Regions from separate parts of the Hahella sp. CR1 genome, predicted to be linked through region 2. Evidence: predicted binding sites of a transcription regulator. Region 2 holds the regulator's gene; each other region holds the start of a gene.
The links. Region 2 encodes FNR, which switches genes on or off when oxygen is low (the NO sensors DNR and NnrR bind a similar motif). Its sites were predicted from a motif close to TTGATNTANATCAA; they were not measured.
Positions count from the first base shown of each region.

Region 1: the regulator FNR is predicted to act here: its motif matches at 3,370-3,383, upstream of ONV78_RS24560 (nitrate reductase subunit alpha).
Region 3: the regulator FNR is predicted to act here: its motif matches at 2,742-2,755, upstream of ONV78_RS30665 (FeoA family protein).
Region 4: the regulator FNR is predicted to act here: its motif matches at 2,056-2,069, upstream of ccoM (cytochrome c oxidase subunit CcoM).

Region 1 covers NZ_JAPELK010000012.1:49,667-55,634, reverse strand. Annotated here, with positions in the region: gene ONV78_RS24560 (nitrate reductase subunit alpha) at 1-3,265, opposite strand, end outside; gene ONV78_RS24555 (HAMP domain-containing protein) at 3,559-5,421, shown strand.
Region 2 covers NZ_JAPELK010000007.1:38,416-44,383, reverse strand. Annotated here, with positions in the region: gene dnaB (replicative DNA helicase) at 1-464, shown strand, start outside; gene alr (alanine racemase) at 464-1,588, shown strand; gene ONV78_RS17645 (sugar nucleotide-binding protein) at 1,741-2,658, shown strand; gene fnr (fumarate/nitrate reduction transcriptional regulator Fnr) at 2,655-3,434, opposite strand; gene ONV78_RS17635 (hypothetical protein) at 3,579-4,595, opposite strand; gene ONV78_RS17630 (lysophospholipid acyltransferase family protein) at 4,906-5,628, shown strand; gene ONV78_RS17625 (transporter substrate-binding domain-containing protein) at 5,636-5,968, opposite strand, start outside.
Region 3 covers NZ_JAPELK010000024.1:6,251-12,218, reverse strand. Annotated here, with positions in the region: gene ONV78_RS30685 (hypothetical protein) at 1-314, shown strand, start outside; gene ONV78_RS30680 (hypothetical protein) at 351-1,046, shown strand; gene ONV78_RS30675 (isochorismatase family protein) at 1,138-1,710, opposite strand; gene ONV78_RS30670 (LysR family transcriptional regulator) at 1,820-2,710, shown strand; gene ONV78_RS30665 (FeoA family protein) at 2,843-3,106, shown strand; gene ONV78_RS30660 (FeoA family protein) at 3,122-3,358, shown strand; gene feoB (Fe(2+) transporter permease subunit FeoB) at 3,424-5,760, shown strand; gene ONV78_RS30650 (FeoC-like transcriptional regulator) at 5,757-5,968, shown strand, end outside.
Region 4 covers NZ_JAPELK010000020.1:24,427-30,394, reverse strand. Annotated here, with positions in the region: gene ONV78_RS29420 (class I SAM-dependent methyltransferase) at 1-412, opposite strand, end outside; gene ONV78_RS29415 (flavin reductase family protein) at 409-1,023, opposite strand; gene ONV78_RS29410 (chalcone isomerase family protein) at 1,392-2,009, shown strand; gene ccoM (cytochrome c oxidase subunit CcoM) at 2,146-2,265, shown strand; gene ONV78_RS29400 (translocation/assembly module TamB domain-containing protein) at 2,292-5,968, opposite strand, start outside.

The DNA of each region.
Region 1 (5,968 bases), on a different contig from region 2:
TCTCCTTGTTGCCGTTGGGTTTGCTGTTCATCACCGGCGAGGTGGTTTTCAAGTTGATCGGCGGCTTGTAGACGCACATGGTTTCGCCGAAGTCGCGCATCCATTCATGGTCCTGATAGAACTGCTGACGTCCGGTGATGGTGCGCCAGGGAATCAGCTCATGGACGTTGGTGTAGCCTGCGTTATAGCTCACATGTTCATCCTCCAGCCCAGACCAGGTAGGTGAGGAAATAATCTTGCGGGGTTGCGCTACGATGTCGCGGAAGCGGATTTTTTCTTCCTCTTTCGGCCGCGCCAAGTGGGTGTGATCGAGACCCGTGGCGCGCCCCAATGCTTCCCAGGCTTTCACCGCCACATGGCCGTTGGTCTCCGGCGCCAGAGACAGAATCACTTCCGCCGCGTCGATGGCGCTTTCGATTTTGGGACGACCACTGCGGGCGCTGTCTTCGTCGTGAGTCAGGTTCAGTTTGGCGAGGAACGCCACTTCTTCTTTAGTATCCCAGTTGATGCCTTTGCCGCCGTTCCCCAGCGTGTCCAGCAGAGGGCCGACTGAGGTGAAACGGTTATAGGTGTTGGGGTAGTCCCGCTCCACCACGACCATGTTAGGCGCTGTTTTGCCGGGTATCAGGTCACATTCGCCTTTCCACCAGTGTTTGACGCCAAACGGTTGGGCGATTTCCGCCGGAGTGTCGTGCAGAATCGGCACGGTCACCAAGTCTTTTTCCACGCCCAGATGACCTTGCGCCGCCTTGGAGAACTGCTTGGCGATGCCTTTGAAGATGTCCCAGTCGCTGCGCGCTTCCCACACCGGGTCCACCGCTTTGGACAGAGGATGAATGAAAGGATGCATATCTGAGGTATTCAGATCGTCCTTTTCGTACCAGGTCGCCGTTGGCAACACAATGTCGGAATACAGACAGGTGGTGGACATGCGAAAGTCCAGCGTCACCAGCAAGTCCACCTTGCCTTCCGGCGCTTCGTCGCGCCAGGTCACGTCGTCCGGCTTGGTTTCCCCCATTTCCCCGAGATCTTTGCCCAGCAGACCATGCTTGGTCCCTAACAGATGACGCAGCATGTATTCATGGCCTTTGCCGGAGGAACCCAGCAGGTTGCTGCGCCAGATAAACATATTGCGGGGATAATTCTGCGGGTTATCCGGGTCCTCACAGGCGAATTTCAGCTGGCCTTCTTTCAACAGTTTTACGGCGTAATCTTTCGGGTCCATGCCCTCCACCGCCGCTTCTTTGGTCAGCATCAGCGGGTTCATGCCCAGCTGCGGCGCAGACGGCAGCCACCCCATACGCTCGGCGCGGGTGTTGTAATCAATGATGGAGGCGCTCCATTTGCCTTTGTCCGCCAGGGGCGACACCACCTCCGTCATCTGCAGTTTTTCATAGCGCCATTGGTCGGCATGGTTATAAAAGAAGGAGGTGCCGTTCATCTGCCGGGGCGGACGCTGCCAATCCAACCCAAACGCCAGAGGCAGCCAGCCACACTGGGGACGCAGCTTCTCCTGCCCCACATAATGCGCCCAACCGCCGCCGCTTTGGCCGACGCAACCGCACAGCATCAACATGTTGATCAGCCCGCGGTAGTTCATGTCCATGTGATACCAGTGGTTCAGCGCGGCCCCAACGATAACCATAGAGCGGCCATGGGTTTTATCCGCATTGCGGGCGAACTCACGCGCCACGCGGATCACGTCCGCCTGCGGAACGCCAGTGATTTTTTCTTGCCAGGCCGGCGTGTAGGGAATGTCGTCGGAGTAATCCTTGGCGCAGGCTGGATCGTCATAGCCATTGTCGACGCCATAGTTGGCCACGGTTAGATCGAATACGCAGGCCACTTTTACCATGGAGCCGTCCGCCAGTTGCACATGCTTCACCGGCACTTTACGGATCAGCAGTTCATCGTGATCGGTGTGCTGGAAGTAGTCATATTCGTGCTCTTGCCCGCCAAAATAGGGAAACGCCACTGGCGCGATTTCATCGCTGATATTTTTCAGACTAAGCGCCAGTTTTACTTCCGCGCCGGACTTACCGTCCAGTTGCTGGATATTCCATTTGCCCTGCTCGCCCCAGCGATACCCCACAGAGCCAGTGGGTGATATCAGCTCGCCGGTAGCTTCATTAACTGCGATGGTTTTCCATTCCGGATTGTTGTCCTGCCCCAGATTGCCGGACAGGTCTGAAGCGCGCAGAAAACGGCCTTGAATGTAACGGCCTTCGTGCTCTTCCAGCATGACCAGCATGGGCATGTCGGTGTAACGGCGCACGTAGTCGGTAAAATATTCACTGGGATTATCCACGTGAAAGTCTTTCAGAATCACATGGCCAAACGCCATGGCCAGCGCGGAGTCGGTTCCCTGTTTGGGCGCCAGCCAGGTATCGCCGAATTTGGAGCACTCGGAATAGTCCGAAGTGATGACGCAGGTCTTGGTTCCTTTGTAACGCACTTCTGTCAGGAAGTGCGCGTCAGGTGTACGGGTCTGCGGTACATTGGAGCCCCAGGCGATGATGTAGTTGGAGTTGTACCAGTCCGCCGCCTCCGGCACGTCGGTCTGCTCACCCCAGATTTGCGGAGACGCTGGCGGCAAGTCGCAATACCAGTCATAGAAGCTCAGGCAATTGCCGCCGATCAGTGACAAATAGCGGGAGCCGGCGGCATAGGACACCATGGACATGGCGGGAATCGGCGAAAACCCGGAGATACGGTCAGGACCATAACGCTTCGCGGTATAGACGTTGGCGGCCGCGATAATCTCGTTAACCTCATTCCATGAACTGCGCACGAATCCGCCCAAGCCACGGCGCTGCTTGTAGGACTTGGCCTTAGCCGGGTCTTCAACAATGCTCTCCCAGGCGTCGACGGGATCATCGTGCCTTTGCTTCGCTTCGCGCCACAGCTTGATCAGGCTTTGTCTGACTTTGGGATACTTGAGCCGGTTAGCGCTGTAGATGTACCAGGAATAACTGGCGCCTCGCGGGCACCCTCTGGGTTCATGATTGGGGAGGTCCGGACGCGTGCGAGGATAGTCGGTCTGCTGGGTTTCCCAGGTCACCAGACCGTCTTTGACGTAGATCTTCCAGCTACAGGACCCGGTGCAATTGACTCCATGGGTGGAGCGCACGATTTTATCGTGCTGCCAACGACGGCGATAACCGTCCTCCCAACTACGATCGTCTTTGGTGGTGGCGCCGTGTCCATCCGCGAAAGTCTCTCCTTTGCGTTTGAAAAACTGCAGTCTATCCAGAAAATGGCTCATGTCGGACTCCTCATCAGAACCTGCTTCGAAGCATGGAGCACAGCGTTAGAGACAGGTCGTTTTTTAATTTCAAATTCATTCTAGGAGAGCCCGGGGGACTATAATTGATGCAAATCAAAGCGGTTTTTTGGGGACGCGTCAGCATACTCTGGCGCATACCTCTTAGGGGGTAGAGGCGAAAAAAGCGTTGTTCATATTTTTCAATAAGTTATACATTGGAAGCATAGATTGATTGAGCTAACGACAGGTCTCGGTTCTTTGGTAGTACTCCCCCCTGGAAGGAGTTCGAAACGATGATTGCGCGATTCCAGAAATCCCTGATCTTCCGAATGGGCGCGTTGATGATCGCCATGGTGTCGCTGGCGATGATCACCATGCTGGCGTCATTCTTTATCTCCGAATCGGCGGAAAAAGACGCGGAGGCGGTAAATATCGCCGGCTCGCTGCGCATGCAGAGCTACCGCATGCAGGCGCGACTGCTGACCCTGGATGCGCCCTCCGCGGATTTCGTAGCGGCGCTGACCCGCCAGTTTGCTGACCGCATCGAAAATCCCGTGCTGGTGGCGGAAGCCATGAAAGACGAGTCCTCGGAACTGCATCATCAGTTCCTGCAGGTGCGAGAGCGGTGGGAAAAAGATGTCAGCGGCTTTATCGCCACCTACGCCCGCAATCCGGACCGCCGCATTGCAGATCAGCTGGGCGAGAAGATCGACAAGTTTGTCGATGAGATAGACAACCTGGTGCAGCTCTATCAGATTCGCGCAGAGAATCGCATCGAAAACCTGCGTCTGATACAAATCAGCGCCCTCTTTCTCACCTTCGCCCTGGTCAGTTTCTCCCTACTCATTCTCCATCATCATGTCGAGCTGCCCTTGCGCAGCCTGACGCAAAACGCCCGCAAAATCGCCCGCGGCGATTTCAGTGATCGTCTTGAAGTGAAAAACGACGACGAGCTGGGGCTGCTGGCGGAGACGTTCAATCAGATGAGCGATGCGTTATCGGAGATGTACGAGTCGCTGGAGACGCGAGTCAAAAACAAAACCCAGGCGCTGAAACGCAGCAATGATTCCTTGAACTTTCTCTATCATCTGGCCCGGGAAGTCAGCGAGAAAACCCATGAAAATATTGATTTTCAGGCCTGGCTGGAGGAACTCACCAGCATTACCGCCGTCGGCGGCGTCGAACTGTGCCTGAAAACGCCCGAAGCGGTGATTCCCTATGAGCACATCCGCAACGATTACATGATGGAGTTGCCTTCAACCTGTCAGCGTCAGGAATGCGAAAAGTGCATGGTGGAGAAAGCCCAGGTGTGCCGGGACAATGACGAGGTGCAGGTGCGTTACCCACTGATCAAGGAAGGCGTGCAATATGGCGTCATCGTTTGTTCTCTGCACAACAGCCAGTTTTTGGAAGGCTGGCAGCATCAGTTGTTGCAATCTTTCGCCGATCAGGTGGCGATCGCTCTGAGCTTAAAAAATCAGGGCGACCAGGAGCGACGGGTATCTCTGATGAACGAGCGTAACGTTATCGCCCGGGAGCTGCACGATTCCTTGGCGCAAAGCCTTTCCTACCTGAAGATACAGGTGGCGCGCCTGACCCGCGCCTTGCAATCCAAACAGGTGGAAGACGAACAGATTGAAGGCATTACCGCAGAACTGAAGGAAGGCATCACATCCGCCTATCGGCAGTTACGCGAGCTGCTCACCACATTCCGCCTGAGCATTTCCGAAAAAGGCCTGCATGCGGCGATTTTACATACCGTGGAGCAACTGACTGAGCAGAGCACAAACGTCAAAATCGTGTTGGATTATCGGGTGGAAGATATTCCCTTTTCCCCCAACGAAGAAATTCATTTGCTGCAAATAACGCGGGAGGCGCTGCAGAACGCCGTCCGTCATTCTCAAGGCAACCTGGTCATGGTGTCGTTGCATTCGGACCCAATGAAAAAAGTCACTTTAGCTATCACTGACAATGGCGTCGGCATTCCCGAGGACCCAGAGAAGCTCAACCACTATGGCCTCGCCATCATGCGCGAGCGCACCCGCAACCTGCACGGAGAGTTGTCTATTCAACGCATGCCGGAGGGCGGCACCGGCGTGCTTTTCAGCTTTACTCCCAGCTACGTGCAGGAGCGCAGAATCTCATATGCCGAATAATGTAGGAAATATCTCACACGCAATGCAGACATCGCGTCTATTTTCCTACCCCTCCCCACCCTAATATAGGCACCAAGAGGATGCGCTGACACATAAGGACATGAAGCAAGGAAGCAACAAGGACGACCAAAGCCGACGGAAATAGGCATCAAGGGAAGCATCTGACACGGAAGACGCAGCATGGAACGTTGCGTCTTTTTCTTTGTGGAGCACGAACGCTCGGACGCGTCGACTGAATGGAGTCAGACAACAGCAGGTACGGACACCGAGGCTGGATGGGATGAAGGATTGAGGGATGAACAGGCAGGACGCCAGGGTGTACGAGATATCCTACAAACAATGCAGATATGTCGTCTATCCTCCCTACCAAGCCATGGCTAATATAGCCACAACGGATGCGAAAACGCGGCAAGGAAAGCCCGCAAAGGACTGCAGCAAGGATAGCAAAAGAGCCGCAGGAACCGGCAAAAGGAAGCATCAAATGGAAAAGGCGCAATATGGATATTGCGCTTTTTGTTTTTCTGGACTCCGCCTTTCTAAACTCCCC
Region 2 (5,968 bases):
CGGAAATGCGCTCCCGGGCGAGAAGGGTGGCGCGGGATCATAATGGTGAAATTGGCTTGATCATGGTGGATTACCTTCAGTTGATGAGGGTGCCGGGAATGACGGAAGGTCGTACGGCCGAAATTTCAGAAATCTCGCGAGGCTTGAAAGCGTTGGCGAAGGAGCTGAACTGTCCTGTGGTCGCCTTGTCCCAGCTTAACCGTAGTTTGGAGCAGCGACCCAATAAGCGGCCAGTTAACTCTGACTTGCGGGAATCTGGAGCGATTGAGCAGGACGCTGACTTGATCATGTTCATCTACCGGGATGAGGTCTATCACGAAGACAGCCCGGACAAAGGTATTGCGGAAATTATTATCGGCAAGCAGCGTAACGGCCCTATCGGAACGGTGCGCTTGGCGTTCATGGGTAAATTCACAAGGTTTGAAGATTTGGCTCACGATTATGGCGGGGGAGACTACGAGTAATGCGTCCATCCCGCGCTCTTATTGATCTGGACGCATTGCGTCACAATGTTCGTTTGCTGAATTCCATTGCTAAAAACGCCCGTTGTGCGGCGGTAATTAAAGCTGATGCATACGGCCATGGCGCAGTGGAAATCGCCCGCGCCCTGAAAGGGGAGGCTCCCAAGCTGGCGGTGGCCTGCTATGATGAGGCGGTGAGTCTGCGTGAAGCGGGTATTACGACGCCGCTATTGGTGCTGGAAGGGTTTTATAGCTCAGAGGAGTTGGCTGACTCTACCCGTTGGCGGGATATAGAGTGGGTCGTGCATGATATGGAGCAATTGGACATGCTGTCCGAGGTGGCCCCTTTGCGCAAAGTAGGTCCTGGTTCCGCCCGGATGCAAACCTGGATCAAGTTGAATACAGGTATGAACCGGTTGGGTCTGCCGTTAAATAAACTGGCTGGCGTCGCTGAGATGCTGCGACAGTTTCCCGGGCTTTCTGTCATTGGGTTGATGACCCACTTCGCGTGCGCTGACGAGCTGAATAGCTTGTTGCAGCAGAAGCAGTGGCGGGCGTTTCAGGCTGGTATGCAGGCGGCGGGATCGGGTGGCTGGAGTTACTCCTCGGCTAACTCGGCTGCTTTGTTGCAATATCCGGAGACTCACCTGGATTGGGTGCGCCCGGGCATTGCGATGTACGGCGCCTCCCCCATGGCGGATAAGACCGGGGCGGAATTTGGCTTGAAGCCGGTAATGACCTTTGAGTCGCGCTTGATTGCTACTCGGGAGCTGCAAGCTGGAGACTCTATTGGCTATGGCGCCGCTTGGACTGCGAACGGCCCAACAAGAATGGGAGTGGTTGCGGTAGGGTATGGCGACGGATATCCAAGACAAATGCAAAATGGTGCGCCTGTCGCCGTGTGCGGTAAGCGGACAAAGATTATTGGGCGGGTGTCCATGGATATGTTGACGGTGGATATCTCTCACATTCCAGAAGCGCGTATTGGGTCGGAGGTAGAGCTGTGGGGCGGGGCGGTTTCCGCTGATGAGGTTGCAGGATATGCGTCAACAATCTCCTATACTTTATTTACGGGCATGACCTCTCGTGTACCCAGGGTATACCTTAATCGCTCGGAAGGGGTTTAAAGCGCAGCGTTAAGCTGGATGATGGGGATAAAGCCTGGGGATCGGGTTTGCGAAAATCCCGTCAAGCAGCCAATATTGTTAACATAATATCTTCAGGCGGCCCGCATTCTAGGGGCGCTAAAGGCCACGAGATACATTTAAGGGGTACATGAGTGATTGTTTGCGTGACGGGAATCGATTCGCCATTAGGCAAGGCTATAGCTCAGCGTTTGCAGCAGAGCGGCATAGCGGTGGAAGGCGTTCCCTACGAGCAGTTTCTCATGACCAATGATGCGATCGTGCGAGCAATGAGGGCGATGCCGTCTGCGGATTTCGTGGTTCATGCTGCGGAGATGGCCGACTTGTTCAAGGCGGAGCAGCATCCGGATTTGGCCTATCAGGTTAATGTGTCCGCTTGTGAGGCGGTAGCGGAGGTGGCGGCTTTATGGAAGGCTCCGATTATTCATCTCTCCAGTCATCTTGTTTTCGATGGCGTCAAAAAGAACCCTTATATATCCGCCAACAAAGGACGTCCTCTTTCCGTGTTTGGGCGGACAAAGCTGCAGAGCGAACAATGGCTCCAGGAAAACTATAGCAAGCATCTGATCTTGAGGGTGGGTTGGTTGCTGGAGGCTGGCGCTCAAGGCTGGCTGCAGACCATGCTTTCCGCGCTGTCTTCAGGGAAGCGCCTAAACGCCAGCACCGATATGCAGCTGACTCCCGTCGCGGTGGATGATGTGGCGAGAGTCGTAGACGCTGTTATCAAGCAGCTGAGTTGTAATATCTCGGTATGGGGCGTTTACCATTATGCTGGCGCTGAAGCTGTCACCCACTATGAACTGTTGAAAGCGATTGTGCTGCAGGCATTTGGACAGGAAGAAATGTTGCAGGCCCTGATCGAGAAAAAGGGCGCTGATGTATTGCCAGGGGTGGCGCTTCCGGCGAATGGCGCGTTAGGTTGTATCAAGCTGCGCAACACTTTTGGCGTCAAGCAGCTTCCCTGGCGTCGTTATCTGCCGGCGTTGATTGAGCAATGTCAGCAGCGTGGCGGCGTAAAACCGACTGAAAACTGCCTGGAAGAGACCCGTTAACGAGCGTTAAGGGCTGATTCCTTCTGGTGCTCCATGCACTTGGTGTCGTGGCGAAGAATTTTCTGCAGTTCGTCCAATTGCAATATCTGAACTTCCCTTCCTTGGACCTTAATAATGCCATTGTTCTGGAAGCGGGTAATGACCCTGCTGACAGTTTCGACGGCCAGGCCTAAATAGTTGCCTATATCGCTGCGAGGCATAGGGAGTCTGAAGTTTGTGCCGGACAGGCGACGACGACTAAAGCGAGTCGACAGGGACAGTAGAAGCGAGGCAATGCGTTCTTCAGCCGAGTTTTTGCTTAGCAGCATGGTAAGCTGCCTGCTCTCCTGAATCTCTTTGCTCATTAATGAGAAAAAGTGGTGCTGCAGGCTGGGGATGTCTGAAGCAAGGTCTTCAAACTTTTCCAGAGGAATTTCGCAAACGCTGGTGCGTTCAAGGGCGACGGCGGAGCAGGAATATTTTTCCATGCTAACGCTGTCCAGACCGATAATCTCGCCAGGCAGATAGAAACCGGTGACCTGTTCCTCGCCTTCCTCGGATACAGTGAATGTTTTGATCGCGCCGCTACGAACTGCGAAGCACGAGCGGAATGGGGTGTGTTGCTCAAAGATATATTCGCCGCGATTGAGCATTTTGCCCTGGCGAATGATTTCTTCCAGACGATCAATATCTTCAGCCCCGACCGCTATAGGAATGCAAAGCTTGCTCAAATTACATTCGTGGCAGCCTCTGTGTAAGCTAAAAGGAGAGGAGGTTGCTATATGCTTGCTTTCCATCGGTTGCCTCGTGGCTGGATGAGTGAAACTGCTTAAAGAGGCTTCTAGGATAGCCAATAGCTATTTAAAAGCAAATCCCTACAACGGGAAATTTACAGGGAAAACCTACGCTCGCCTTTGTTTTTACATAGTTTTCACCTTTTGTTACAACTGGGTCTGAGTGTAACGAATCGCTCTTGCAGGAAGTTCGTTGTTGTCCAGGGTTTTGTAGTAGTCGTCCAACTGTGTGGCGTTGCGCAACTGGTAATGGGGGGTGTAAGAAAATGAGCCCAACCCAACGCCATGTAAGCAACTGACTCCCTGACTAATCAAGCCTGTCCAGGGTAGTGCGAAAAAGTCCTGCGTGATCGGAATAAACGATGCGGACTTAATGCGTCGCTTGAAATCTTTTAACGCCGCCTCCAAACCTGATGTGCCGGCGGATTCCGTTTTATGGCCGGAGAGTAGGATGCCTTGGGGCCTCTCTGTCAGAATTTCCTCAAGATGCTCCGATAGTGCATTGACGGTCGCAGGAGTCGCTTTCAGGCGCAGATAAACGGCTTTGAAGTCGAACGCCCGAATGGTCTGCAGCCAATTCTTAAGGCTCTCAATGGGGAAGGACTGTGCGTATTCGCCAGGGTCATTGATGCAGACAATGTTAAAGCCCAGTCCTTTGATCAGGGCTAGTGCTTCCTCAGAGTCAGGGCGAGCGTCCAGCTCGATGACATGGCGGGCGTCAGTATCGAAGTTTAGTTTGAACTCCCGGCCCAAATAGTACATCACCTGTGTCTGCGCCGCGGGAGTGAGCTGGCGGACCAGATCGCCGAACCAGTGCAGGTACTTAACCTGACTGCCGACGGGGAGGCTTTGCTTGAGTAGTCTCACTTCTTTCACGACATAGTCGATGTACTTCTGCAAATTAGCATTCATGGATGGGAGTCGGCGGGCGTAATTTTCCGCACTGACAAGTGTATTAAAGCAAGGCGCTTGAACGCTCAATGCGAACCCGCCCTCATAATATCGAGCCAGGGAGCTGTTGCGATAATCCGCCTCATAGGCTCCCTCGTCCAAGGCGCTCCAGTTCTCACTGGAGAACTCTTTAGGGGGGGAGTTGAGCAAATAAACCCAGCTATCATTACCCCCATTTTGTTTCGCTTGTTCGACAACCTTTCCAACTGGCATATTGGGTCTCCAACCAGGTAAGAAAACATCTGCGCGCGTTTGACCATCATTGTCAGCGATTTTGCGCGCGCGCCTGCTGTCACACTTGTTGGCAAGTGGATCCCCCCTCTCTCCATGCTCAGTGTATCCAGCTCCCGAAAGGGAGTCTTGATATTGATCAAGGGGTGAGCGGGTGGCTGTCTGAGAGGGTGTACTTTAGTCGCAATATCCCTCAAACAATGGGTTTCTGGGGCGTTGAGGGGTAACATTCATTGCAGCTTTGGGCGGGGAGTTGATATCCTTTGCGGGCATTGAAAAAAGGCGGGCAAAAGTGCAGGCATTTCAGCTATTTCGGTCTTTCGTTTTTTACATTGGGTATGCTTGGGGCGTCATCATCACATCTTTGGTTGGGATGCTGATTGGTCCTTACGTCAATTTTGAAAAGCGTTACTACATCGTCTCCCGGTTTAATGTGTTCGCACTTTGGTGGGCGCGTGTTGTCTGTGGCATACGTTATGAGATCGAAGGGCTGGAGAACATTCCAAAGACGAGCTGTGTGGTTGTCAGCAATCATCAGAGCGCCTGGGAGACTTATTTGCTAGGCGTTATATTTCGTCCTCAGTGTACTGTGCTTAAGCAAGAGTTGATGAAAGTGCCATTTTTTGGTTGGGCGCTAAAGAGATTGAAACCCATCGCCATTGATCGGAGTAAGCCGTCAGCGGCGCTTAAGCAATTGCTTAAGCAGGGAAAGGAGCGTCTGACCTCAGGGTATTGGGTTGTAATTTATCCTGAGGGGACACGCGTTCGCCCTGGGCAGGTTGGTAAATACAACAAGGGCGGCGCTTTGTTGGCCGTCAGTGCTGGCGTTCCTTTGCTGCCTATAGCGCACAACGCTGGAGATTGCTGGCCTGCCGGCAGTATTAGCAAGCGTCCAGGTTTGATAAAGGTGAAAGTCGGCGCGCCAATTGAAACCAGCGGCCGAGCTACTGACGAAGTTCACAAGGAAATGGAAGAGTGGATAAGGCGGACTTCAGCCGCCTTAAGCCAAGCGTAAGAACTCTCTATTTGTAGTTTGAGTACACTTTGTCCAAATAGCCTTCAGTACGCATCTTATCGAGCACTTTGTTGAGGTGCTCAATGCTTTCGTCAGGTGTGTCCTTGTTCATCGCCAGATATAAACTGGTGTCTCTTATAGTAAAGATAGGTTTGATGTCGGAAACTCCAGCCAGCTTGGCGTAGTAGTAGCCTGATGCGGTGCTGGAGATCCAAAGATCCACCTGTCTTTGCTGCAGTCTCTTTGGGTTCAGGCTGTCATCTTCCAGCTCTGAAGCGTTGAAGCCGTTGTTCTTCAAAAATTGCGCTCTGGAGTCATCCTTGTAGCAGCCAATCAGATA
Region 3 (5,968 bases), on a different contig from region 2:
AAACCGGGTCGATCAAAGCAAAAACCTCAGGCTTTCAACCCGGTAAGTCCCATTACGAGTTCACCTTTATGATCGGCTCCAACGCCAGCAACTGCGTGGACGTGCATACCACCATTGAGTTGCGCAGCTCCGGCGTGTGGCGCTTGAACCACTTTTATATCGACGGCCGCGATCTCTGGTTCAACGAGGATGGCTACAGACGCGCCTACCTGGGTTTCGCCGGTAAAGACGACTACACCTCTTTCAGCCTCAGCGACATGGGAGCGGACCAACATAAAGGCAAAGTCTCGCTGTTTTTCTCGGATTACGTGTGAGCCTCCCATCATCCCAACCAACACAAGGAATCCCCCATGGACATCAAGGACGCAAACCTGAACTACACCACGACCAACGGCTCCTTCTCCATCACCCAAGGCCACGGAACCGGGCAGCAGGCGGTCAGCTCCTTCCACAAATACTATTTGAGCAGTTTCACCAGCTCCTCCCTGTCCCGGGACATAGAAGGCGGCGCCAGCGGCTGGGATAAACTGGGGGCCACCGCCAGCGTGGTCGGCGCTATCGCCGGAGTGGCGGGACTGGGACTAGGCGACAAAGGCAGCGAAGACCTCGTCGTATTCGATGTGAGAAATCTCAGCGCCATGCCGCTGGTGGCTTATGACGTCAACACGTTCGGCGGCGGCGTGTACATCGACAAAATCCCTTCGCCATTGGGATCGGGCGAATCCTCCACCTGGGAGATTTCATCCAACGAAGAATTCGAACCCAATGAAGACAGCGCCGCCATCAGCTTTTTGATTGGCGACGCCAACCGGCATATCGATGTGACGCTTTACTACGCCATGGGCGGCGGCAACCGCTGGTATATACAGAAGGCGATTATTGACGGCGTGGCGTCCGCCCTGATTCCCACCTGCGACTACGGCGAAGACAACATGACCTGCCTGTGCTTCACCAGCGGCGACTATGAGACGCCTTCCTTCGCCATTTTCACCTACTCGGTGTTCTACGCCAGCGCCAGCAGCTATATCGTGTTTGCGCCTTATTGAGCCAACACGCAATTGCGTGAGCCTGACGCAGAAAAAGCAGAACGGCCCGCCAAACGCCGATCTGCTGAGAGATTCCGCTCCGTTGCGCGAACTAGCCGAGCAGCAACGGAAACGCCACTTCGCCCGCCGCCGACGCCCAGTTGCGCACCAGCTCCGCCACCACGGCGTTGGTGCTGGTCAGACGCACACCCGCGCGCTCCATGCGACGCCAGGACATCTCTTCGGCAATCTGGTTGGTTGAGCCGCATGCGTCACATACGACCTGTACGTTAAAGCCTTCCTCCACCGCGCTGATGGCGGGAGACACCATGCACACGTCCGTGGTCACCCCGGCCATCACGAAATTGCGCTTGCCTGTGCGGCGACAGGCTTCCGCGAACGCAGGATCATCCCAGGCGTTCACTACGCCAATGCGTTTGATGCGCGCCGCGAATGCATCCGGGGCGATGGCTTCCAGTTCAGGCATCAGAGGGCCCTGCACGTCGACATTGCTTTCCTGACTGGAGGTGAGCACCAACGGCATGCCCACGCCCTGGGCGAATGACGCCAGAATGATCACATTGCGTCGCAGCAGCTCCAGGGGGGTCGTGGAGGCCCAGGTGTTAGTGCCGGTCTGGTGATCGATCAAAATCATAGCGGTGTCGTCAATGTTGAAGCGCTGCATCTCAGTTACCTCGTTAGTGGAGTCAGTGAGATACTACATTGATCTATTTGAAAGATAATGGCCGCCATTGCTATTCTCTTTTTCATATTTGCAACAATAACTAGCCACCATGAAAGACCTGTCCGCCTTGCAAAATGTCGCCCTGTTTGTGGAGGTGGCGCGCACCCGCAGCTTCAGCCGCGCCGCGGAGAATCTGGGGTTGTCGACAGCCACCCTGTCCCGACGTATCCGCGCGCTGGAGCGTGAGTCAGGCATCAGCCTGTTCACCCGCACCACTCGCCGTGTAGAGCTGACGGAGGCGGCGCGCCGTTACTTTGAACGCTGCGAACGTCTGGTGGACGAGGCTTTCAATGCGCAGGAAGCCTTGTTTGAGGAAGCCAAGCGTCCGCAAGGCACGCTGCGACTGTCCATGCCGGTAGACCTGGGCGTGCACTATATCGCGCCTTTACTGCCGGAATTCGCTCGCCGCTATCCGGGCATCGACTTCGAAATCGACCTGTCTCCGCAGCATCGCGACCTGGCCAGCGAGCAGATCGATGTAGCGATTCGGCTCGGCGTGGTGAAGGATCAGAACCTGGTAAGCCGACGCATTGGCTGGATCGAGCAAGGCCTGTTCGCCTCCCCGACTTACCTGCAACGTCAATCCGCGCCTTCCCATCCCGATCAGCTCAACGAGCGCGATTGCATCATCATTGGCGCGCAGGCTCAGGCGGTCTGGCGTCTGCAGCGCGCCGACGAAACCGTAGAGGTTGCGGTTAAAGGTCGGTTCGCGGTCAACAATGTCAGCCTGATGCGCGTGCTGGCGGAACGCGGGTTCGGCGTCGCCAGCCTCGCCACAGTCCTGGCCCGCGACGCGCTGGCCGAAGGACGCTTAATCCCCATACTGATGGACTGGACTGTCCCCCGTCTGCCGGTGCAGGCGGTCACGTCATCCCGTTTGCAAACCGCCTGCGCCAAAGCCTTTATCGATTATCTGGCCGACCGCTTCACCTCCATTTAAATCCATCCCGGGTTTCTGGTCCCACATGCCCTTGATCTGAGTCAGATTCCCCCAAGGTCTACTGGATTCACTCAGTAATAGCGTTAATAATAAGAAGGTTTCTCAATCTCACTTTCATTTAAAGGCGGTCGTATGAGCACGTTCGAACAGAAGCCTTTCCCTCTGGCGTTGGCGCAAGAGAGCGAAAGAGTGAAAGTTCACCTGTTACGCGGGGGCAAAAACCTGGAAATGCGTTTAACTTCTCTGGGGCTCAATGTGGGCTGCGAGTTAACTGTGCTGCACCGCAAGGGCGCTGATCTGGTGGTCGTGCGCGCCGATACGCGTCTGGCGCTGGGCGCCGGCATGGCGCAAAAAATCATGGTGGTGCGCGCGTGCGCCACAACCAGCAGTCATTGAGGAGCCTTCCCAAGAATGAGCAGCGTCAGTCTGAAAGATCTTAAAGTCGGCGATCAAGGCCGCGTCATGGGCTTCGGCGAAGGCGGCAAAAGCTATCGCCGCAAACTGTTATCCATGGGGTTGACCCCCGGCGTCGAATTCAGCGTCACCCGCTACGCCCCGATGGGCGATCCAGTGGAAATTCTGGTGCGCGGGTTTCGCCTCAGCCTGCGTAAAGACGAAGCAGGCAGTCTTCTTATTGAGAAAATCTAGCGTCCTCTGAAATACACGCAATCAGCCCGATCCCAAGCAGTTTTATTGGAGAGAGTAAGTCGATCATGGCCAGTCCGGAGCACAACACGGAAAAATACGTCATCGCAGTGGTAGGCAACCCCAACTGCGGCAAAACCACCTTATTCAACGCACTGACCGGCTCCAAGCAACGGGTGGGCAACTGGCCTGGCGTCACTGTGGAGCGCAAAAGCGGCCGCTTTTCATTTCAGGGCGTGGACTTTGAACTGATCGACCTGCCTGGCACCTATTCCCTCGATGTCTGCGAAGAAGATGTTTCCCTGGATGAGCAAATCGCCAGAGATTTCGTCGCCGAGCGTGAAGCGGACCTCATCATCAATATCGTCGACGCCTCCAACCTGGAGCGCAATCTCTACCTCACCTGCCAACTGCTGGAAATGAAGACGCCCTTGCTGACGGCGTTGAACATGATGGATGTGGCGGAAGAGCGCGGCCATGCGGTGGCTCACGACAAGCTCGCCAACCTGCTGGACTGCCCTGTCGTCCCTATTGTGGCTGCTTCCGGCGCTGGGCTGCCGCAACTGAAGGCGGCGATTCTGGACGCCGCGCGTCGCAAGCATATTTCCCATGCCGTCATCACCTATCCCTCCCCTGTCGCCAAAGCGCTGGACAGCCTGACTCCCATGCTGGCCGCGCACGCCGAGGGCAAATGCGATCCGCGCTGGCTGGCGACGCGAATGCTGGAAGGAGACGCCTCCGCCCTGAAACTGGCGGACTCGACACTCCGCGCCAGCGTAGAGGAACTGCAAGAGGACGTGGTGCGACAGCTGGAGGACGACATCGATATCTGTCTGGCGGACGCCCGCTACGGCTTCGTCAATCAGGTAGCCAGCGCCAGCGTCAAACGCAACCATGAAGTGCAGCGCAGCATATCCGACAAAATCGACCGCGTGGTCCTGAACCGGATGCTGGGCATTCCCATATTTCTGTTCGCCATGTATTTGATGTTCATGTTCACCATCAATATCGGCGGCGCGTTCATCGATTTCTTTGATCAATTCACTGGCGCATTGTTCGTGGACGGGTTCGGCGCGCTGCTGACCTCACTGGGAGCGCCGCAGTGGCTGCGTCTGCTGCTGGCGGACGGCATGGGCGGCGGCGTGCAGGTGGTGGCCACCTTTATTCCGATCATCGGCTTTCTATATCTGTTTTTGTCGGCGCTGGAGGATTCCGGCTACATGGCCCGCGCCGCATTCGTCATGGATCGCGCCATGCGCGCCATCGGTCTTCCCGGCAAGGCCTTCGTACCGCTGATTGTCGGTTTCGGCTGCAACGTGCCGGCGGTCATGGCCACCCGCACCATGGAGAAACAGCGGGACCGCATCATGACCATCATCATGGCGCCCTTTATGTCCTGCGGCGCACGTTTGTCCGTGTACGCTCTGTTCGCCGCCGCGTTCTTTCCCATCGGCGGACAAAACGTTGTTTTCGGGCTCTACATTATTGGCGTCGCCATCGCGGTGCTCACCGGTCTGGTAATGAAAACCACCCTGCTGCAGGGGCAGGCCACGCCCTTCATTATGGAGCTGCCGCCTTACCATATTCCCACGCTGAAAGGCGTTGGCATTCGCACCTGGGAGCGCACCCGGGGCTTCATGTTCCGCGCCGGCAAAGTAATCGTACCAATGGTGCTGGCCCTCAACGTGCTGAACTCCGTGGGCACAGACGGCTCCTACGGCAATGAAAACAGTAATAAGTCCCTGCTGAGCGAAATCGGCGGCGTCATCGCTCCCGCATTTGCGCCCATGGGACTGCGCGAAGATAACTGGCCCGCCGCGGTGGGCATCTTTACAGGCGTACTGGCGAAAGAAGCCGTCGTCGGCACATTGGACTCGTTGTACAGCGACCTGGCGAGAATAGAAGCGCAAGCCGCTGGCGAAGAACTGGAGCCAGATCCCGAATTCAACTTACTGGAAAGTGTGATGGCTTCCTTCGCCACCATTCCCGCCAACCTCGCTGACGCGCTGGGTTCCTGGAGCGATCCATTGGGTCTGGATGTAGAAAGCGCCGCCCAGGAACAAGCCGTGGACACGGGCACGTTCGGCGCCATGGCGGCGAAATTCGACGGCGCGGCGGGCGCTTTCGCTTATCTGCTGTTCATTCTGCTGTACATGCCCTGCGCCGCCACATTGGCCGCAGTCTATCGTGAAACCAACCTGAACTGGACGCTGTTTATCGCTGGCTGGACAACAGGCGTCGCCTACGTCGTCGCCACGGTGTTCTATCAAGCCGCCACGCTCAGCCGTCAACCTGCGCACGCACTCACCGTTATCGGCATCATGCTGGCGAGCCTGATTGCCGCCCTGGCGGCGCTAAGGTACTTGGGCGACAGGCAAAGTCCGACGCCGGCGGTGCCCCAATGATCCTGTCAGAAATACGCGACTACCTGCAAACCCACAAACGGGCCGCGCTCAAAGATATGGCCCACCGTTTCAACACGGAGCCGGACGCATTGCGGGGGATGCTTGATAAGTGGATCGCCAAAGGCCGGGTGGAAAAGCTGCCCCAGGGTACGCCCTGTAGCGGCTGCACCCAATGCGACCCTGGAGATATTGAAATTTACGTGTGGAA
Region 4 (5,968 bases), on a different contig from region 2:
CCGAGTCCACTTTAGCGGCGTCCCAGCCTTCTTTCGCCAGACGCTTGGCGGCGCTCTCCACGCCTTCGCGCTTTTCGCCCACCAGCCAGATATGCTGTACGTGTTTCAATGCCGGCGCGACAACGGATAGCATCAGATCCAGCATTTCTCTGGCCTTCGGCATAAACAGGGCGATCTGATCCCATTGCGCGTCAGCAGGCAACGCCAGATCCGTAAATAACCGCTCTTCCGCTACGGCGTTCCGGCAGGCGTTCACCGCCGTGTGATCCCAACTCAGAACGCTGACCTCTGCGCCAGTCTGGCGCAGGTCCGCAGCAATGGCGTCTGCGGGCGGCGAGCACAATAGTATCCGGCCGCTCAACTGCTCACGTTGGCGTAACAGCGCTTGGCTGGGATTGCTTAACTGACTCATGCCGGCCTCGGAATACTGATAACTTCGCCCAATGTGGCGTATTCATCCGCCCCCAGACGGGACAGCGGGTTCACCTGCATTGCGTCCACTTTGTGACGGCCTTTGGCGTCCGTCGTCATCACGCTATCGTCCACAAACAGTTTTTCGATATTGAGCAGCACCATCGCCTGGGGCACGCTGCCCAGCTCCACCACTTCCTGCACCCGGCACCCAAACGCCAAACGACATTCCGCCAATCTGCCCAACTCAAAACCTTCGAAGTCCACCAATGACAGGTTAAGCCCTGGCAGTTCGGATTCGCCGTAAGGCAGCGTCCGGGACGAGTCCGTCACCGCCTGCGCCATTTCGCGACCAGCGATATGCACCGTGCAGGGCGCGCCAACCTGTAAATTGCTGCGCGTATCTTTCAGCTCTCCGCTGGGCTTTTTACCGATGGAAATGGCGATGGTGGGAGGCGCGCTGGAAATCGCCGTGAAATAGGAGAACGGCGCCAGGTTCATGCCTCCATCCTCATTGCGGGTCAGCGCCCATGCAATGGGACGAGGGATGATGGTCTGCGTCATCCAATGATAGATTTTGGTCGCTTCTAATTGCTGGAAGTCAATATACATGGGGGACTCTGTCGCGTTGCGGTGGCTTGAGGTTGCTAAAGCCCGCTATTTTAAGCCCGCCAGCCTCTTTTTTCTAACCTTTACGAAGAGTTGGGAAAATAATGTCGCCCCGATAGCGGACTATATAAAAAGACCTATCGACACAGATGAAAATGTGATCAGCATCCACTCAATCTTTGTATCTTTGTGTAACACTGCTCAACATTCAGTCAGAACCTCCCAGGCAGCCAAGCCTGGAAAGCCCTGACGTTATAAAAACAAATACGTCCATCAACCTGTCGCGCCAGGAACTTATAAAGTTATAACAAACCCTGGCGCCGGGGCCTGCATGAATGCTGTCGCAGACCCAAGGGCAAAGAGGCGCCACAATGAGCATATCCCCAACGCTATCGTCGATGCTGTTTATCGTCTTGTTGAGTCTGACCAAGCCGTCCTTTGCGGTAACGCTGCAAGGCGTGGAAGTTCCTGAGTCCCTGCCGCCGGAGGGCGACCGCCCTTCTCTTTCCTTGAATGGAGCCGCTACGCGCCGCTTTCTGGTCTTTGTCGATGTTTATGTCGGCGCCTTATATGTGGAGCGCACGACTCACGAAGCGCCAGCTCTGCTTGCCGATGAAGGTTACCGGCGCATGGAGTTCACCATGCTGCGAGACGTGCGCGGCCGCAAGATCGCAGACGCCTTTTACGAAGGCATGCGTCTGAATATCAGCAAGCAGCAGGCGGAGGACATCCGTGTGGAGATCGAGCAGATGGTGCATATGTTCGATCAAAAGCTGGAAAAAGGAGACACCGCCGTCGTGGAATATATCCCCGGCGTCGGGGCGCAAGTCTGGCTGGACGGGCGTGACCGCGGCGTCATTCCAGGCAAGAAGCTGTTCGACGCCATTCTGTCTATCTGGATTGGCGACTACCCGGTCAGTCAGGACTTCAAAGCCGGCATCCTGGGGGCGCCGCAACAATCGGCGAGTCGAATGGCTGACCGGAATTGACCCCGGTCAATATAAGCGTTACCAGGGAGATGGCCGCCGGGAGAGGTTGACCTGAGTCAAACTCGCCATGGCGGACCCTCGCCATAATCCAACTAAAGATCACGTTATTATCGATCAGCCAAGTTGGAGATCCATTATGTACATCGACGAAACCATCATCGCGGGATTACTGGTAGTAGGCATGACCATCGCATTCTTCGGCGGCGTCTATGTCGTGCTGAAAAAAGAAAACGACAAGCATCAGAAACATCATTGATTACAGGCTTTGTCGCCATCCTGGCGTCAGTAGTCCTGCTTCCACTGTAGTTCGACTCCGCCAAAGCCGGACTGTCCGCCAGTGGTCGTCTCCAGGTTGAGGTTGGGGTTCAACTCCACCTCGACGGAGCCTTTCCACGGCTGCGCTGGATCTGGGGTTCGCTCCAGCTCCAGATAGACGCGTTCAGTCAAATATTTGCCCACGCCGACGGACACGCCGCTGCCGTTGTCGGTTTCCTGTGTGTCGACGGATAGCGTATCAACCCCCAGCAAATCGCGAGTGGTGGCGATAGGATCAAAGAAACTGCCGCCTTCCCCTCGCAGCGTCTGCACCGCTGCCGCCAGGCGATAGGCCTGAATCGGCGTGATGTTGCGCACGGACTTGCCGAACATGAGCTGCGACAGGATTTCATCTTCCGGCAAGGGCGGGTTCGAGCTCAGATTCACCTTCAGCGACGCCAGCGACCCGGACAGTTCCGCACGATATTCCGTGTCCTTGCTGGTGTAGACGCCCACGATAAACATGGTGAAGCTGTCGTTCTCAAACAACACCTCCCCTTCCTGCAAATCGAACTTCTTACCAAAGACCTCAAAGGTGCCGCGCAGGGTTTCAAAGTTGCCGCGGTAGGAGGCGGACTCCAGCGGCCCTTTGGCGAACACCCGGCCTTTCAGTTCCGCTTCCAAGCCACGCCCACGTAGAAAGGCCTGCTGGTTGACGACCAGACGGATATCCAGAGCGACCTTGGGCAAAGGTAGGATGCTGTCTTCCTCCAACACTTCTTTAGCCACCTCGCGTACTTCAATCTCCGGAATATCACGGCCCAGCGCCGCGTCCAGCATCATCGCGAACGGCAACACTTCCACTTTTCCGCTAAGCAGCAGGTTTTTGAAGTCTCCTTCCAGCGTCAACTTCCCGGACACCGCCCCTTCCATATCGGAGCGACGCAGAATACTGGCGTTGGTGGCGACCAGCTGCAGTTCTATCGGCTTGTCATCACTTTCTTCACCGCCCTTCAGTTCACTCCAGTCCACATGGCCAAGCAGCTCCAGCTTGCCGGAGCCGCCATCGCTGGCGGAGCTGTCGCTCATGGTCATTTTCCGGCCGGAAAACGCCAGATTGGCCTGAGCGTCTTTAAATAAAGTGCTGGTGATGCGGTTTTCGTAAAAACCATCCTGCAGTTTCAAATCGCCATTTAACAGAGGATCGCCAAGAACGCCTTGCGCAGACAGGTTCAGATTCAGGTCACCGGAAAAGCGGTGAATATCCGGGTCCAGCAGAAAATTGAGCCAGCGCGTCTCCAGGTTACCGGCCACCGCCACATCCAGCGGAATCTTACGCACATCCAGCTCGCCCTGCAGTTGGTTGAAGAAATCCAGATATGTGCGCGCGTTAATATCCAGCTTCACTCTGCCGGTCTGCGTATCGTCTTTCTTGATCACTGTCACCAGCGACAAGGTTTCGTTTTCCTGTGTGGCGATATCAGTATGCAACTGCAACGGATATTTTTGCTTTCGTCCTTTGTCGTCCATCCCTTCGATTTCCGTGGCGTAGGCGACATAACCGTCCACTTTGGGTTGCTGCAGCGAACCCTGCAATCGCAAATCCGTATTTAACACCCCATGCTGCATTTGCCAGCCTAAAGCCTGCAAACTCTTCGTGTTCACACCGGAGCCGTTCAGCGAGACGTCAAACCCGGTGGGTCGCCACCAGCCAGACAGATCGATACGCCCAGCATCGCCCAGATTCGCGGTCAAGGAGGAAACATCCACCCCCTGTGTTCCGCCCTCGCCTTCGCCAGTCACCTCAAACGGCAAGGTCGAATAGCGACCCGCGGTGTGCAGGCGTCCACTGACTTTGGGATCGGTAAACGCCCCTTCCACGTGTAAATCTGCATCCACATCGCCGCTCAGATCAGGCGGCAACGCCACATCCGCCAATGCAGCCAGTGAGTACGGCAGTTTATGCGCCACGACATCCAGATTAAGCGTACTTTTGGCGATACTGACCCGCCCGGAGCCTTCCAGCGTGGCCAGCTCGGCCTGGCTTGCGGCCGCATCGCTATCTTTAGGTTGCGCGCGGGGCAATTCGGCGCGAAATGAGCGAAAGTTCAATACATCGGGAGAGCCGGACAGGTTCGCACTCACCGCAAAGGCTTGCGACTTAAAGCTGCCCGCCGCCTGCGCCACGCCGGAGAACTCCGGCTTGGTGAACTTGCCTTTCACTTTGGCGTCGACGCCAACCAGTGTGGGTCCCAGTTCAGGCGGCAGCTCGATTTCCAGTTTACTAAGCAGGTCCAGCGGGATTTTGCCGCCCTTGGCGCTCAGGTCGAGAAGAGATTTGCTCCAGTCGATCTTGCCTGCAGCCGTCACCCAGGCTTCCCCTGTGTTGACGCGGGCGTCGCGCAGCGTGACGGAGTCTATGCCGCCTTTCACGCCGCCCTGCACCGTAAAAGGCAAATCCAGGTAGGAGCCGCGAGCAGACACCCGCCCTTCATAGTTGGGCGACACATAGGGGCCGGTCACAGTGACGTCGCTCGCTTCCGCAAACAGTTCCAACCCTTCCGGCGGCGCGATATCCAACAAACTCAGATAACTTAACGGCGTCTGCGCACGGGTGACGCGAATATTCAATGATTCCGCCGCGAGGTCCACCGTTCCGCTGGCCTGCGCCTGCAATTCGTCCAGACTGGCGGTGAGGGAGTCGATGACAATCTTTTCTTTGCCGCCACTGCCGCGCACGGAGGCGATCAAGGGCTTGCCGCTAAAGTTAGTGCGCACGCTGGCGCTGCCCGAGGCTTGCGGGTCATTCAGAGAGCCCGTCGCACGCAGACTTGCGCTGGCGTTACCGGTGCTGAAATCTTTGGTCCAGGGCGCCAGCACATCCAGCGGAAAGCGATCGATGTCCACCTGCGCGTCCAGCTCTTCATCCGTCACCCGCCCACGCACCTTTTGCAGGCGCTGATCAATATAGATATCCAGTCCTGCGGTTTGCACCAGAAACGCATCCAGATTCACATCCACTTTTCCGGATGCGCGCAGGCTGTGGCCGAACAACGGGGCTTTCAATTGTTGCAGATCGATGCCGTAAGTCGGACCGCTCTGTGCGCCGCTGGTCGCCTGATCTGAGGGTTCGGACTGCGCCACCACAGCTTTCAATTCCACATCCAGCGCCTGCCAGGCGGGCATTTTCGCCAATCCGCCCAGCCAGCCTCCAGCCGGCTCATTCAACATTGCGGTCAATGTCAGCCGTTTTTGTTCATCCCATTGCGTGGCGACCGCAATCTGCGCGGGCTTTTCCTCAAGCGTCCCGGCGTTCAGCTCTAACGTTAGGGGAACATCCGTCCAGTACAGTGTGCCGGAACCATGAATCTTCGCCGCAGGAATATCTTCCATGCCCGGCGCTTTTACTTTCAGTCGCAGCAGCGACAATTCATCCAGCGCCACCGGCCACATTGCCGTAGTTCCAGACTCCGGCGGAGCCTCTTCTTCCTCGCTGGACTCTGGTAGCGTGTCCACCAGGTTGATGTACAAATCATCCGCCGACAGATTGTCCACGTGCACCCGCTGGGCGAACAGACTGTTGATGTCCACCTGCAGATCCAGGGCCCGCGCCCGCACCAGTTGCTTCTCGTTGAGATAGACTTCCAGCAGCCCAAAACTCCAGTGGCCAAGATCCGGGCTACCGACATCTTCGACTTCAATTC